3 regions of the Paenibacillus sp. FSL R5-0912 genome follow, and region 3 is predicted to be linked to each of the others. Evidence: riboswitches for the same ligand, from Rfam matches in the RefSeq annotation. Region 3 holds a riboswitch; each other region holds the start of a gene.

Region 1 (4,680 bases), 1.6 Mb from region 3:
GTAAACGTGCTGCAGGCTGTAATTCTGACCGAAGGCGAGAAAATGCTTCTGACTCCAACCTATCATGTATTCAATATGTATAAAGTACATCAGGATGCGGAACTGCTGGATCTGACAGTGGATAGCCCGGTATACAGCTATGAGGGCGTAGAGATTCCTGAAGTATCTGCTTCAGCTTCCGTAACAGCAGAGGGCGTGATTCATGTCAGCCTGTGCAACCTGAATCACGCTGCACCGGCAGTATTGCCGCTGGAGCTGCGCGGACTGGCTGGACTGTCAGCGGCCGTAAGCGGCACAACACTTGCCGGGTCTTCCATCGATGCCCACAATACCTTCGAGCAGCCGGAAGCTGTAACACCGCAGCCGTTCAACGGCTTCAAGCTTGAAGGAGATACGCTGACGGTTACTCTGCCGCCAATGTCGGTAACTGTACTGGAAATTACTCCGGAAGCGTAAGGAGAACAGCAGCATGACAACCACTTCAGCCTGCAAGGGATGCCGGGAGGAGTACAAGGTGACGGAAGCGCAGATTGCCCGGATTCTGGCCTCTTCGATGTTCAATCCGGGGAACACTGCCCCGGATGAAGTCTATGCCGAGCGGGTTGCTCTATGCAGAGCTTGTCCTAAGCTGCAGGATGGCGTGACCTGCACGGCCTGCGGCTGCATTATACCGGTCGTGGCCCGGCTGAAGGCACGCGGCTGTCCGCTGCCGGGCGGCGGCTTGTGGCAGCCTGTGACTGATTAAACCGCATGGCTGTCTCTAGTAATAATACCGTAACCGCAACAGCGGCAGCGGGGGACCTGATCTTAAGGTCTCCTGCTGCCGCTGTTTGTTGTCTAATCCTGTCCGGGTCCTTCCGTCCGGCTGGTATTTGCCGACGCTTCAACAGCATCTGTATAAAAGAGTTCAAAGACCAGATCCTCGTTGTAGTTGCCGAATCCCTTGCCGAACAAGGTAAGACCACCGATATGCTCCGCATCGTCTTCCACAGAAACCTTGAACGTCCACTGTTTATCACGGATACTGACCTGATCCAGCGTAACCTCTGACAGCTTCTGACCGTCCATGAATGTGCCCGCCGGAGTAATCCGCAGCTGCTTAAGCAGTCCATATTGGTTGGTGAGCGCAGGCCACCAGGAAGGAGTGTATTTGCCCGGGCTGTCCCCGTAGTCGCCGGGGCTGGTCCAGAATCCAAGCCGCTGTCCGTTCAGTGTGAAGGTGATGTCGGAGGGCCAGTTATTATTGATGGACGGGGCTTCGGAGGCAATCTCCATGGTGATGACCAGTTCCTCAGGATTCTGGCTGGACAGCAGGAAGTTCGGGATTTTATATTCCACGAATCCTTTGCCGAACCACAGGATGCCTGCATTCACCCGCTCCTGATCCCAGAAATACCGCGGATCGTCAAAGTTGCCGATTACCCGCTCGGTGGTAGATAATCCGCAGGTCGGTTCAATCTGGAAATCAGAGTAGTGGCCCACGGGTATTTCCTTACGGTAGCCTCTGCGCTGTGTTCTGGCTTGTCCGGGGAAAATAATCTCAGCACTCTCGGCGGCCAGTGTACAAATCTTCTGCAGTCCGCTGCGCCCGGGAGCCATGTGGCTGCGGATCAGTCCGGCAGCTTCCAGCTTGCGCACATGCATCGTCATAATGGCACTGCTGAGCTTCAGCGCCCCGGCCAGTTCCTTGACGTTCATAGGCTGTTCGGACAGCAGCCGCAGCATCTGCAGGCGCACAGCGCTGGATAACGCTTCATACACGGGTAAAGATTGTTCGGTTAGATCAAGTTTCATGTGCTGCCTCCACGTTCAGGTTATATAGTTAATAATTATATTACTCAAATGATATTCTTACAAGCAAATGAATATTGCCTAACAAGCAAATGAATACTGCGCCTCGCAGCCTCTCCAATTTTATCACAGACATGCAGAGCCTGTTCCGCTATGATGTAGGATGGATTAGCGATGTAACAAGGTGCTCTTGCCGGATCAGGCAAGGGATAACAGGGAATCGGGTGCAAGTCCCGAGCGGTCCCGCCACTGTAAGGAAGAGCTGAACTTCATGATGTCACTTGGGGAGATCCCGGGGAAGACGAAGGATGCAGCGCCCGTATTCCAAGCCAGGAGACCTACCTTGATTACACACACCACGACTCTACGCGGATAGGAGCGGTGTACGGATAGGTTAATAAGATGAGGCGATGTGCCCCTGTAGAACCGGAGGGAATCTTGAAGATCAAGATCAGAGCCGGCTCAATGTTATGCAGACACAGCGTTGAGCGGACCATGCGGAGCGACCGGGTGCAGAGCCCTTTGCTGGCGCACGGCAGTGCTCTCTATCGAATCATACCTGCGTACATACACTCCCACCCAGAAGGGCGGGAGTTTTTTGGTTTGCCATATTTAAGAAACGTGGAGGCTGACAAATGAAGAAACGCGGATTTTGGAGTTTTGCGGCGCTGATTGCCGGATTTACAGTGTTCTTTTTGCTGAATGAACCTGGGACGGCCCAGGCTATGCACATTATGGAAGGGTTTCTGCCGGTAGGCTGGGCTGTGTTCTGGTGGGTGGCGTTTTTACCGTTCTTTGTGCTCGGGATTATCAGGCTTAGATCGATGACCAAGGAGAATCCGGAGCTGAAGCTGCTGCTCGGTCTGGCAGGGGCGTTCACGTTCGTTCTATCGGCGCTCAAAATGCCTTCCGTTACCGGAAGCAGCTCTCATCCTACGGGTACAGGGCTTGGTGCTGTAATGCTGGGGCCGCTGCCGATGGGCGTGATCGGCTCGATTGTGCTGTTGTTTCAGGCGCTGCTTCTGGCGCACGGGGGAATCACTACACTCGGGGCGAATGCGTTCTCGATGGCGGTCGCGGGGCCTTTTGCCGGATATGCAGTCTATAAGCTGTTGATGAAGCTGCCGGACCGAGAGAAGCTGGCCTTATTCTGTGCGGCGGCGGTTGCCGACCTGATGACTTATGTAGTGACTTCCGTCCAGCTTGCGGTGGCTTTTCCGGCTGGGGATGGCGGGGTTCTGGCGTCTTTTCTCAAATTCGGGGGGATCTTTGCCGTAACGCAGATTCCGCTGGCCATCAGCGAAGGGCTGCTGACCGTATTATTGTGGAACTGGCTGAAATCGTACAGTCCGAATGAAATGTCGCTCCTGAAACGCAAGGTTAAAGGGGGAAATGCATAATGAGCAATAAATGGAAAAATGGGTTGATGCTGCTGGCCGTTGTTCTGTTGTGTGTGCTGCCGCTGTTGTTCGTAGAAGGGGAGTTCGGCGGGGCCGATGATGCTGCCGAGAGTGTGATCACAGAGATTAACCCGGAATATGAACCCTGGTTCAAGCCGCTGACCGAAATCCCGGGTGAGACGGAGAGTATGCTGTTCGCATTACAGGCGGCGATTGGCGCCGGAGTGATCGGATATTCACTGGGGCTGCTGAAAGGGAAACAAGGCCAGGCGAAGCAGAACAGCATCAGCAAGTGATCAGACGAATTGATGTCCTTTCTTATAATAATGCCTTAAGGCAGCTGTCTCCCATGTGGAAAAGCTCGTTCGCGGCACTGATGTTCCTGCTCTCCTATACCGTGGATCCGGTGCTGCAGATTGTGATTACGCTGTGGATGATGTCATGGTGCATCCTGCATGCCAAAATTCCCTATCGCGCCTATTTGCTGCTGTTTGGTACGGCGCTGCTGTTCTATGGCCTTAGTGTCCCGGCACTGCTCGTGGAATTCGGCCACCCCGCTGCCGGGGAAGCTGGCGTATTCCGGATTTCGGGGCAGCCTCTTCCGGTGTATATCACAGCTGCAGGACTGGAACGGGCCGCTGAACTGCTGGTTAGGGTCTCTGCCTGCACAAGCTGCTGCTTCTTCCTGATGTTCACCACGCCGTTCAGTGAGCTGCTGCAAGTGCTCCGCAGACTGCGTATGCCGCAGATTGTGCTGGAGCTGATGCTGATCATGTACCGCTTCCTGTTCCTGCTGAATGATGCAGCGCACGGACTGATGCTGGCCCGGAGGCTGCGCGGCGGCCGGAGAGGGTACAAGGCCAGGCTGCGGGAGACGGCGGCCATGGCTGGCGCCCTCTTCGGCAATACGATGCACCGTTATTACGGATTATCGCAGGGGCTGCTGACCCGCGGGTTCACGGGGGAGATCATTCTGCCGCCGTATACCGCGCGGCCTGTGCCGCGGCGTTATGCGGTCCGGGCGTATGCGGGGATCGCTGTGCTGGCGCTGGCGCAGCTTTGGCTGTGGCTGAGCGGTTGAAATTAAGATTTTAGTGCAGGAAAGCTGCTGGCTTTTTTGAAATCATGCCCAAAGTACAACAATTTCCCCGATATATCGGATGTATTCCAAGATTGTTGCACAAGAGGCAGCATTTCGTCTCCTCCAAGTGGCTTCACGGGACAATTCTTGTATTTCATACAACACTCCCCCCGAAGGCCGGTGTATCTAGGTATCAAAGCTGTAAAACATACAACATTTATCCAATTTCGATTTGCCAAATCACATTAGAGGAGTACGCCATGGACATGGAATATAGTCTGGCTTTTGACGGGGTGGTGTTTCATTACCCGGATACGAAGGAAGCCGCGCTGCGTGAACTAACCCTCTCCATTCCCAAAGGCCGCAAAACGGCGGTGCTCGGCCATAATGGTTCGGGCAAATCGACCC
Region 2 (4,680 bases), 530 kb from region 3:
CAGATTGTTGTATGAAATACAAGAATTATCCCGCTACACCCCTTGTCGGAAGAGGAATACTGCCTTTCGTACAACAATTTTCGAATATAGCCGGGATCGTGATGGAAATGTTGTATTATGGGCATGATTTCCAACAGGCAATCGAACTCACACCTCAAAAGCGGGTTGAGATCGTGAAATTCTTGCGCCAGCAGCCTTGAAAATCAAATTAAACTGTGGTGAAGACTAAGCATTATATTCATAGCTTAAGTTCAGCATATATAGCATTTTTCTCTACATGTGCGCAGGATCAAGGCATATCTGAAGATGCGTCTATAAGGAGAATAGCTGGTGTAACCCATCATCCTTCAAAGCTCACCTAAGGCAATCTAACCGCTACAGCAGCGGCCATTTCTCTGGTTACAGCAGTGGCAGGAGCGAATTCGCCGCCGGTACCGCTCATAATTCCAAGTCCGGTTACAGTACGTACCGCCGTTAATGCATAGGCGCTGATCTGGTCTTCATCGGTGAATTTCCCGGTTCCTGCTGCTGCCGAAGCTTCGTCCAGCTTCAAGGCTCTCACGATCATTACAGCCATATCCTGGCGGGTAACGGGGCCGTCCGGTTTGAAGGCTGTGCCTGTTACTCCGCTGACCATTCCCAGTTCCTTCGCTTTGTTCACTGCTCCATAATACCACGCATCCGCCTTAACATCACTGAAACTCTGGGTTGACGATGCCGCAGACGGCTCATTTCCAGTCAATCTCAGCAGCAGTGCCGCAAATTCAGCGCGGGTAATATTCTGCTTCGGTGCGAACACGAGGCTGCTCTCACTGACGCCGTCCATCAGCTTGCGGTCATAGGCCGTATACACGGACTCCAGCGCCCAAGGCGAGATTGACTTCACATCGGTAAAAGCAACACGGTTAGCCGCAGCAGAAGCCACGGTCAGCGGCTGCGAATAGCGGACTACCGCAGGTGTGCTGTCCTTGAGATATCCGGTAACGGTAATTGTATATTTATTCGCTGGCAGGCCGCCGGCAACAACAGCTGAACCCGCAGCATCCGTAACAGCAGTTTTACCGCCGATAGATACCTGAACCCCTGCGGCTGCTGAGGATACCGGGTCGGAAGTGAAGGTCGCTTCATTCCATACCCACTGCTTTTGAGTTACTTTTACAGTAATATCTTGTCCAGGCTGCGGCTGTGCAGGGGAGACCGTCACGGACGCTACCACCTGTGTATTATCCCCGCCATAATAGACAAGCACGCGGTCATTCTCCGCAAGAAGGAAATCACCCATGCCTACACTTGGATAAATCCATGCTCCACCACGCGCTACAACATACATCCATCCGTCATAGCCGCCAAAAGCACCTGCAGTCACGCCGCCAATTCCCGTCACATAATTACCCGCTTCATTGACCAGGGCCACCTTCTTCGCCGCCGCTGCCTTCTCCAGGGCTTGAAGTACATTTCCAGCATATACAGTGCCTTCTGCCAGGGTTCCATTAGGGCCCTCAATGGCAACAGACACACTAACCTGAGGACTTTTCACAGATGAATTGCTAAGATCATAGAGCTTGCTGCCTGTGCTGAAAAGCTTGTAAGCTACCAATGCTTCCAGCGCCTGCTCTGTCGAGAGCTGATTGTAGCTTCCGCCCGCTGTATGAGCGAACCCGCCGCCTGCTGCACTGAAGCTAAGGAGCTTACTGACAAGGTTCACATTGTTTGCGGTATACTCCGCTCCTGCCGGGTCAATCCCAAAGGAAGACAGGCCAATAATGGCTTGAGCGACACTCTCGCTGCTGTCACCATAGCCGCCGTTCTTGTCCTGTGCAGTCGCCAGCCAGGCTGCCGCCCGCTGACCCGCGGTATTGGCTGCCGGATCATCCTTATGTCCTGCCAGCACCGTAAGCACCATCGCTGTCATGTCCGGATCACTAGCCCCCGTAGTCAGGGTGAAGCCTCCGTCAGTATTCTGTTTGGACAGGATCTCAGCCAGCAGTTTCGCCGGCGTCCATTTGGCATTGTCAGGCATAGTATAAGTTCCGGAATCAAGCGCCAGCAGTACGTAGGCTGCGTTGTTCAGCGTCTGGCCGGTAATTTTATCGTTATTGTAGAGCTTCTCAATCAGGTTGTAGCCTGCGACATCCGCCGGATTCCCGCCAAGCGCTCTAACCGCAAGCGTAATCCGCGCATAGTCCGTAGCTCTGGCGTAAACACCCTTGGCTGCGGCTACTTTACTCTCAAGCGCCTTTAAATAACTATCCGGAACCTTGTAGCCCGCCTGCGCAAGGCCGATGGCCTGCCAGTCGGACCGGACTTCGGCCTTCAGCACAAACTCCGAAGTGGCATAGACTGCCTCAGCTACATTAACTGCTGTGCCTGCCGGTTGAGCTGAGGCTGTATTCGCGGCATTCAAGCTTAACTGGGCTGATGCGGTATCACTCTGGGCAAAAGCCTGTCCTGCCGGAGCCACGGATGCCCCCAGAACCGCGAACATCATGACAACGATCAGACCCAGCCGGATAAACTTAGATGATAGATTGTTCTTCATTGCTTGACCTCTTTCTGTGAATAGAATGGTATAGATGAATCCTGCGTCCTCCGCTGATGCGGGTGCAACATAAAGACCGCCCTGTACAGGGCGGCCGGGGAAGGATACAATACATGCGGCTGAAATGAGGATTCCCTACACACAGCCCCTGCTTATATTTGCACCTGTTCCGCATTCTTACCCCCGAAGAATAGAAACAACAACGAAAAAGGCAGGTCTCCTGGCTTACGCATCATTGCTTCCCCCGCCTTCCCATCCGATCATCAGACAGTGGCTTCTCAGGAGTCGCTCCGCATTTACAGTGGCGGGACCGCACCGGACTTACACCGGCCTTCCCTTTTAAGCAGATTACTCTCGTAGAACCAGCATGGCTATCTGTTGCATGACAGCGCCTGTTTCTACGGAAATCCGCACCTTTTTCCAAAGCTTATTAAATTTTAATATTCTCAAACAATCATATCTACTATTCCCCTGTATGTCTATAGACAAGCTGCTTCAATTATAGGCAGACCCTGCCCCTTCCGCACAAAAAAGCCTGAACAACACTTGCCGCATTCTCCCGGCATATCGTGCTGTTCAGGACTTAAATAGTGATTCTTCCGCTTCCGGCAAGAGCCAGAAGCTTGTTGATTGTATTATGTACAACAGAATGGGAATAAAAGACGGCGATAAGGCATTCTGCTGTATTTCATACAATTGATTGTGGAATATACCCCTGATAGGCTCAGAAATCCGAAATCTAATGCATCAAATACAATAGAACGCATAATAGGGCTGATTATTCCGGATTTGAGTGTATAAAATACAATGACCCCTCTGCCAACTTTGGCGGCAGCACCGTTGATGAAATGCCGGACTTCTCTTACATCCGGTTTGGCCAATTCAGGCTCTCACTCAATCATTCCGCATCCGTGTCCGGGCTGGCGGAAGGAGTGGGGTCGGTGCCGGGTGTAGTCTCCGGAGTAGTGCTCGGGGTACTTCCCGGAATGCTCCCCGGACTAGCCTGTGCCTGTAGCTTCAGCGTATAGATTCCGGCGGTGATCATATCATCCGCGGCCAGCTTCGCGCCAGGCTCCAGCTCCACCGTCACTTCATATACGCGCGCAGGGATTCCTGCGCCCGATGCACCCGCTGCCGGGGAGGCCTCGGCTTCATCAGAGCCGCCGCTATTCCCAGCGGCTGCATCTCCTCCGCCGTCAGTCCCTACGGCTCCCTCATCAGAGCCGCCATCATTTCCGGCGCCCGCTCCACCAGAGCCGCCGCTATTCCCAGCGGCTGCATCTCCTCCGCCGTCAGTCCCCACGGCTCCCTCATCAGAGCCGCCGTCAACTCCGGCGGCCAGGCAACTGCTCGCAGTTGCTACAACCTTGTAAGTGTCCGCAACGTTATTACCGGACATCACAATGATCTCCGCCGGGTTGAAGGCGGAGCAGTCCGCCACAGCGGCAAAGCTGAACACCAGCTTGACGCCTGCTTCCTCGCTGCTTGCATCCCCGCCAGCATTCCCAGTGCCTTCCGTTCCGCCGCTTTCACCCCCGCCTGCGTTCCCGGCGCCTTCCGTTCCGCCGCCTTCACCCCCGCCAGCGTTCCCGGTACCTTCTGTTCCACCGTTTTCGGCCCCAGTGCCCGTCCCGGCACCTGCCACTCCGCTGCCAACCAGCCGTACAGAGACAGGGGCTTGAACTTGCCCATCCGAATTCTTGATATCGCCCCGAACCGGGCTCACCGTCGGCTGCGGTGCAGCGGTATCCGCATCCGGCCGCAGCCAGCTGATGGCGATGATGGCGATGATCAGTACGATCCCAAGCACGCTGCCGGAGATCAGGATCTGAAATCGGCTGCGGCTGACCCACCGCGCCAGCGGCGAAGCCAGCTGGGAGCGGGCTTCATTGTAGACATTCTGCATGGCGGGCGTTGCGGCCGAGCTATAGCTTTTGCGGAAATCGCGGTTCTTGAACGCCTCGCGGTCGTTCTTCAGGAAATACTTCAGCACCGCCCGCCGGTAATTCGGCCACAGCTTCTTGCTCGAGATGGTGAACAGCCGGTTATGCTGCGACCAGGCCAGGAAACGGTAGACCGTTTCCTTATCATTGCCCGCTTTGCGCGCCACCAGCTCCAGCAGCGCATCGTAATCAAGCGGA
Region 3 (4,680 bases):
AACTGGCCGAGGAGCTGAAGCTGCGGCTGAACAGCGTACTGGAAGAGCTGGCGGATGAGACAGCGCATAAGGCAGCGCGTAAAGCGGAGCTCTAGGCGGCTATGTCATTGTCAGGGCAGCGTCAAGTATATAATCTGCTTAGAAATATAAAAGGGTACTAAACCACCGGAATGCGGTAGTTTAGTACCCTTTTTAAATATACTAAGGTATTTGTCCTGGGGGAGCTTATCCCCTTTGAAAGCTTAGCGCAGGCTCCCAAAGTATAACCGTATCTCCGGCAAGACTTGCCGGGATATCTATAATCCGCTGGTTGCTGCTTCCCCGGTAAGGGAGAGTAGTGTCTTTGAGTTCCTCTACAAACCGTCCGTCAATAACCACCTGGCACAGGGCCAGCAGATTCCATTCCGGCGAGCCGGGGGAAGCTGTCAGCTCCTCGTACGTATAACCGGTATAGATCCAGACCGGGAAACCCGGCAGCTCGGCGCGGAGCTCATGGATGAAGTCCGCCGCACCCTCTGCCGAGAAAAAAGGGTCCCCGCCTGCCAGAGTCAAGCCGTCCAACAGCGGATTATCTGCTATCTCGGTGATAATCTCGCGCCTGCGCTCCGGAGTAAAGACCTCTCCGTAATTGAAGTTCCAGGTCTTCGGGTTGAAGCATCCGGGGCAGCGGTGGCGGCATCCGCTGAAGAAGAGAACCGCCCGCAATCCCTCGCCTTCATTGATCGACTCCGGATAATATCCGCAGATGTTCATAGATGCTTAACGCGGTCCCGTACTTCGGCTTGCTTGGCGGCATTGAAGCGGGTCTGATAGTCGCCGGTCAGATATCCGGTTACCCGGCGCAGCCGGCGGATATGTGTTGTATCTTCATGAGCGCCGCAGGACGGGCAGTTCGTGCCGATCACACCTTCGTGGCCGCAGCCGGAGCAGCGGTCAATCGGGTGGTTGATGCTGAAATAGCTGATGTCCTGCTCCAGCGCGTATTTGATGATTTTGACGAATGCTGCAGGGTTGCTGCGGGCATTGCCGTTCAGCTCTACATAAGAGATCGCTCCGGCGTTGCAATATTCATGGAAAGGAGCTTCCAGGCTAATCTTCTTGGCTGCGCTCAGGTCGTAATAGACCGGAATGTGGAATGAATTCGTATAGTATTCCCGGTCCGTTACACCCGGGATGGAACCGAGAACCTTGCGGTCTATCTTGGTGAATTTGCCGGAGAGACCTTCGGCAGGCGTGGCGAATAGAGTAATGTTCAGATTCAGCTGCTCGCTCTTGCGGTCGCAGTATTCGCGCATGTGGCGGACAATAGCCACTGCCTTGGCGTGGACTTCCATATCTTCGCCATGGTGTTTGCCGTACATAGCCTTCATGCACTCGGCCATACCGATGAACCCAAGGGACAGGCTACCGTGCTTCAGCAGTTCACCTACGCTGTCTTCCGGTGCAAGCTGTTCGCCGCCTTCCCAGACGCCTTCACGCATCATGAAATCGGAGGCTTTGGCTTTCTGGGAAGCCTGAATGCGGAACCGGTGCAGCAGGCCATCCAGCGCAACGTCCATATAATGATTAAGATCTTCGAAGAAGCCTTCCTCGTCAGCGGCAAGGCGACGGCCGGTTACTGTGCCGTAGGCTAGTCCCAAACGTACGAGGTTAAGCGTGTTGAATGAAAGATTGCCCTTGCCGGAGCAGTGGTTGCGTCCGAAGCGGTCACCCAGAACACGTGTCCGGCAGCCCATGGTGGCAAATTCAGTATCCGGATTGGCTGGATCGTAGTACTGCATATTCAGCGGAGCATCCAGATTGGCGAAGTTCGGATACAGTCGGCGTGCAGAGCACTCTGCTGCTTTCACGAACAGCTCATAGTTAGGATCACCAGGCTGCTGGTTGACACCCTGTTTGCATTTGAAGATCTGAATCGGGAACACCGGTGTTTCTCCGCTGCCAAGCCCGTTCATTGTAGCAGTTAACAGGGAGCTGATCACCAGCTGGCCTTCCGGAGAGGTGCAGGTTCCGTAGTTGATGCTGGTAAAAGGAATCTGGCCGCCGGAGCGGCTGGACATGGTATTCAGGTTATGTACCATACTCTCCGCGGCTTGAAGCGTTTCAATTTCTGTCTCTTTCAGGGCGAAACGGAAGGCACGCGGATACTTCTCTTCCAGATCGCTGCGGGTCATAGTAACCTCGCCGAGCGCTTCTCCGGCGGTACCTTCCTCGAAATATTCCATTCCTTTGCGGAACAGCTTGGCGAAGGATTTAGTGACATAAGGCGCGAGATCGTAATCCAGCTTGTTGGCGGATACGCCGCCGTACTGGGCATTTTGCTGGGACTGGAAAATAATCGCCACCAGCGACATAGCCGTCATAATCGAATTCGGAGGGCGGACGCTTCCGTTGCCGGTATTGAAGCCTTCGCGGAGCAGACGTTCAAACGGGATGAAGATGCAGTTGGTTGTTCCGATGGCATATTGATCCAGGTCGTGTACATATACAACATTATCTTCAATAGCCTGCACGAGCTGTGGCGGCATCGTGAAATTGCGTGCGTACCACTTGGAATATTCACTACCGAATTTGCTCATCTTGCCGGAGAAGCTCTCCCCGTTCAAGTTGGCATTCTCGCGCAGCAGATCCAAATCCCGGCTGTCGATAATATCCCGTCCCAAATGAATAACTTCTTCCAAAAGAACCTCCTGTACAGCTTGTCCTTCGTTATATCGTTTCTCCAGCAGCGTCATTGTATAGCTCTCTCCTCTCGGTATCATAAGCGTGAAGCATGTGCTCCAAGACATCAGTAAAAAGACATCTCCAGCCGGGAAGGCGGGAAATGCCCGAATGCGTAATGCAAATATCCGGAAGCGGAAATTTGCCGGTGGTCTTTGTGAAATATACGTAAAGGGGTATAGGGCTTGTTGTCTATGCTTATGTATAACCCGTTCTTGTACATTCCGCAGAAGCCGATACCTGAGAACGATACTCTATCGTCCTCAGGTATCGGCAGCCTCTGGCCCGATTAACGGAAAGGCTAACTCTGCTCGTGCAGGCCGCATGCGGGCACCTCGCCTGTTCCTCGCAGGAGTCTGAATGGTGCCACAGAAACAGGCAGGTCTCCTGGCTTCCGGTATGCCCTCCGGCGCCTTCCCGAGGGGCCTCGCAGCCCCTTAGTGGCTTGTTGCCGGTGGATGCTGCTCCAGCGGCATCTGGCGGCTGGAACATCCGGTTACAGTGGCGGGACCGCAGCGGTTTTGCACCGCGTTTCCCTATTAAGTCTCCTCTCGATTGAGAGAGTGAAACACCTGTTTCTACTATATTTTGTTGTTGTTTAATAAACGTAACTCAATATATTGTGTTTGTAAATGTTTTTTTACAATCCCGCGCGGGGAGCGGGTTCCGCAGGTTTACTCACAGATGATCCACAGTTAGTCCACAGGTAATCCACAACTTTCCTGTGGATATGGCCTTAAATGAGTCATAAATTGTCCCAAAAGATGCCACAAAGACTCCATAAATAGAGTGCGTCTAATCCTGGTAATTTTACGGGGGAGATAGTAATAGAGAGGGGGGTCTGTGGTTATTTGTGGGAGGGGCGCTGAAGGGTTACAATTAAGGAGTAAGGAAAGAGGAGACTCATCAAACTTGCAGGAGGGATTTCATAATGGCGATTGGTGAAGTGACCGTTATTCCGATTGGCACTGGCAGTACCAGTCTCAGCAGCTATGTGGCCGATATGCAGCGTGTGCTGCAGACCGTGGAGGGGATTACCTATGAGCTTACTTCGATGGGGACTATTATTGAAGGACCGGTTGCACGGATTCTGTCTGCAGTAGAAGCGCTGCATGAGTCGCCTTTTACTTCAGGAGCACAGAGAGTATCTACCTCGCTTAAAATTGATGACCGTCGTGACAAGTCTTCTACGAGCCGCAGCAAGCTGGAATCCGTGGAACGTAAGCTGCAAGGAGAGTAAGGAGTACCTGTAGTTGTAATCAGATTCAACCTATAAGGAGCGGATCTTTCATGGCAAAGGCCTCACAGCAAATCGGAATTCAAATGTACACACTGCGTGACCAGACAGAGCGCGATTTCCTGGGTACACTGGGCAAAGTGGCGGAGATGGGATACCAGGCGGTAGAATTCGCCGGTTATTTCGGCGTGTCTGCAGGAGAACTGCGCCGTACATTGGACCGGTTGGGTCTTGCTGCGCCTTCGGCGCATGTGGGCCTGGATTTCAGCAGTCTGGATAACATGGAACGGGCGTTAGCCAAAGAAATTGAATATGCGAAGGAACTTGGACTACAATATATGATCACCCCTTCGGCACCGCTTCCGCAGAACCCCTCGATGGAAGATGTGACGGCGGTGATTCCCTTCTTGGAGAAGGCCTCCGCGATGGTCCGTGCAGCAGGCCTGCAGTACGGGTATCACAACCATGATTATGAATTTGCGGAGGTAGACGGCAAAGCAGTCATCGATATATGGCTGGGGCAGATTCCTGCTGAGCATATGTTTGCCGAGTTTGATCTGGGGTGGGTATACAGGGGCGGGGCCCGGCCGATTGACTATGTCTCGCGTTATGCCGGGCGTGTTCCGCTGGTCCACATTAAGGATTTCGGGGCAAATAATGAAGAGACTGACCTCGGGAAAGGGCAGGTTGATTTCGCTAGCGTCTTCGACAAGGCAGAGGAA

Evidence for each region. Region 3 has a riboswitch for cobalamin ahead of R50912_RS02405 (anaerobic ribonucleoside triphosphate reductase). Riboswitches for the same ligand answer to the same signal wherever they lie in the genome.
Region 1: linked by a shared signal. The riboswitch ahead of R50912_RS09215 (energy-coupling factor ABC transporter permease) and the one ahead of R50912_RS02405 (anaerobic ribonucleoside triphosphate reductase) in region 3 are both predicted to bind cobalamin.
Region 2: linked by a shared signal. The riboswitch ahead of R50912_RS33070 (S-layer homology domain-containing protein) and the one ahead of R50912_RS02405 (anaerobic ribonucleoside triphosphate reductase) in region 3 are both predicted to bind cobalamin.

Annotation. Positions count from the first base shown of each region.
Region 1 covers NZ_CP009282.1:2,188,343-2,193,022, forward strand. Annotated here, with positions in the region: gene R50912_RS09200 (alpha-N-arabinofuranosidase) at 1-456, shown strand, start outside; gene R50912_RS09205 (DUF6171 family protein) at 470-745, shown strand; gene R50912_RS09210 (ArsR/SmtB family transcription factor) at 838-1,794, opposite strand; cobalamin riboswitch at 1,957-2,151, shown strand; gene R50912_RS09215 (energy-coupling factor ABC transporter permease) at 2,427-3,191, shown strand; gene R50912_RS09220 (energy-coupling factor ABC transporter substrate-binding protein) at 3,191-3,487, shown strand; gene cbiQ (cobalt ECF transporter T component CbiQ) at 3,484-4,272, shown strand; gene R50912_RS09230 (energy-coupling factor ABC transporter ATP-binding protein) at 4,533-4,680, shown strand, end outside.
Region 2 covers NZ_CP009282.1:1,083,526-1,088,205, reverse strand. Annotated here, with positions in the region: gene R50912_RS33070 (S-layer homology domain-containing protein) at 359-2,539, opposite strand; cobalamin riboswitch at 2,733-2,921, opposite strand; gene R50912_RS04660 (GAP1-N2 domain-containing protein) at 3,438-4,680, opposite strand, start outside.
Region 3 covers NZ_CP009282.1:553,567-558,246, forward strand. Annotated here, with positions in the region: gene ssuE (NADPH-dependent FMN reductase) at 1-95, shown strand, start outside; gene nrdG (anaerobic ribonucleoside-triphosphate reductase activating protein) at 226-753, opposite strand; gene R50912_RS02405 (anaerobic ribonucleoside triphosphate reductase) at 750-2,735, opposite strand; cobalamin riboswitch at 3,082-3,312, opposite strand; gene R50912_RS02410 (MTH1187 family thiamine-binding protein) at 3,653-3,961, shown strand; gene R50912_RS02415 (sugar phosphate isomerase/epimerase family protein) at 4,012-4,680, shown strand, end outside.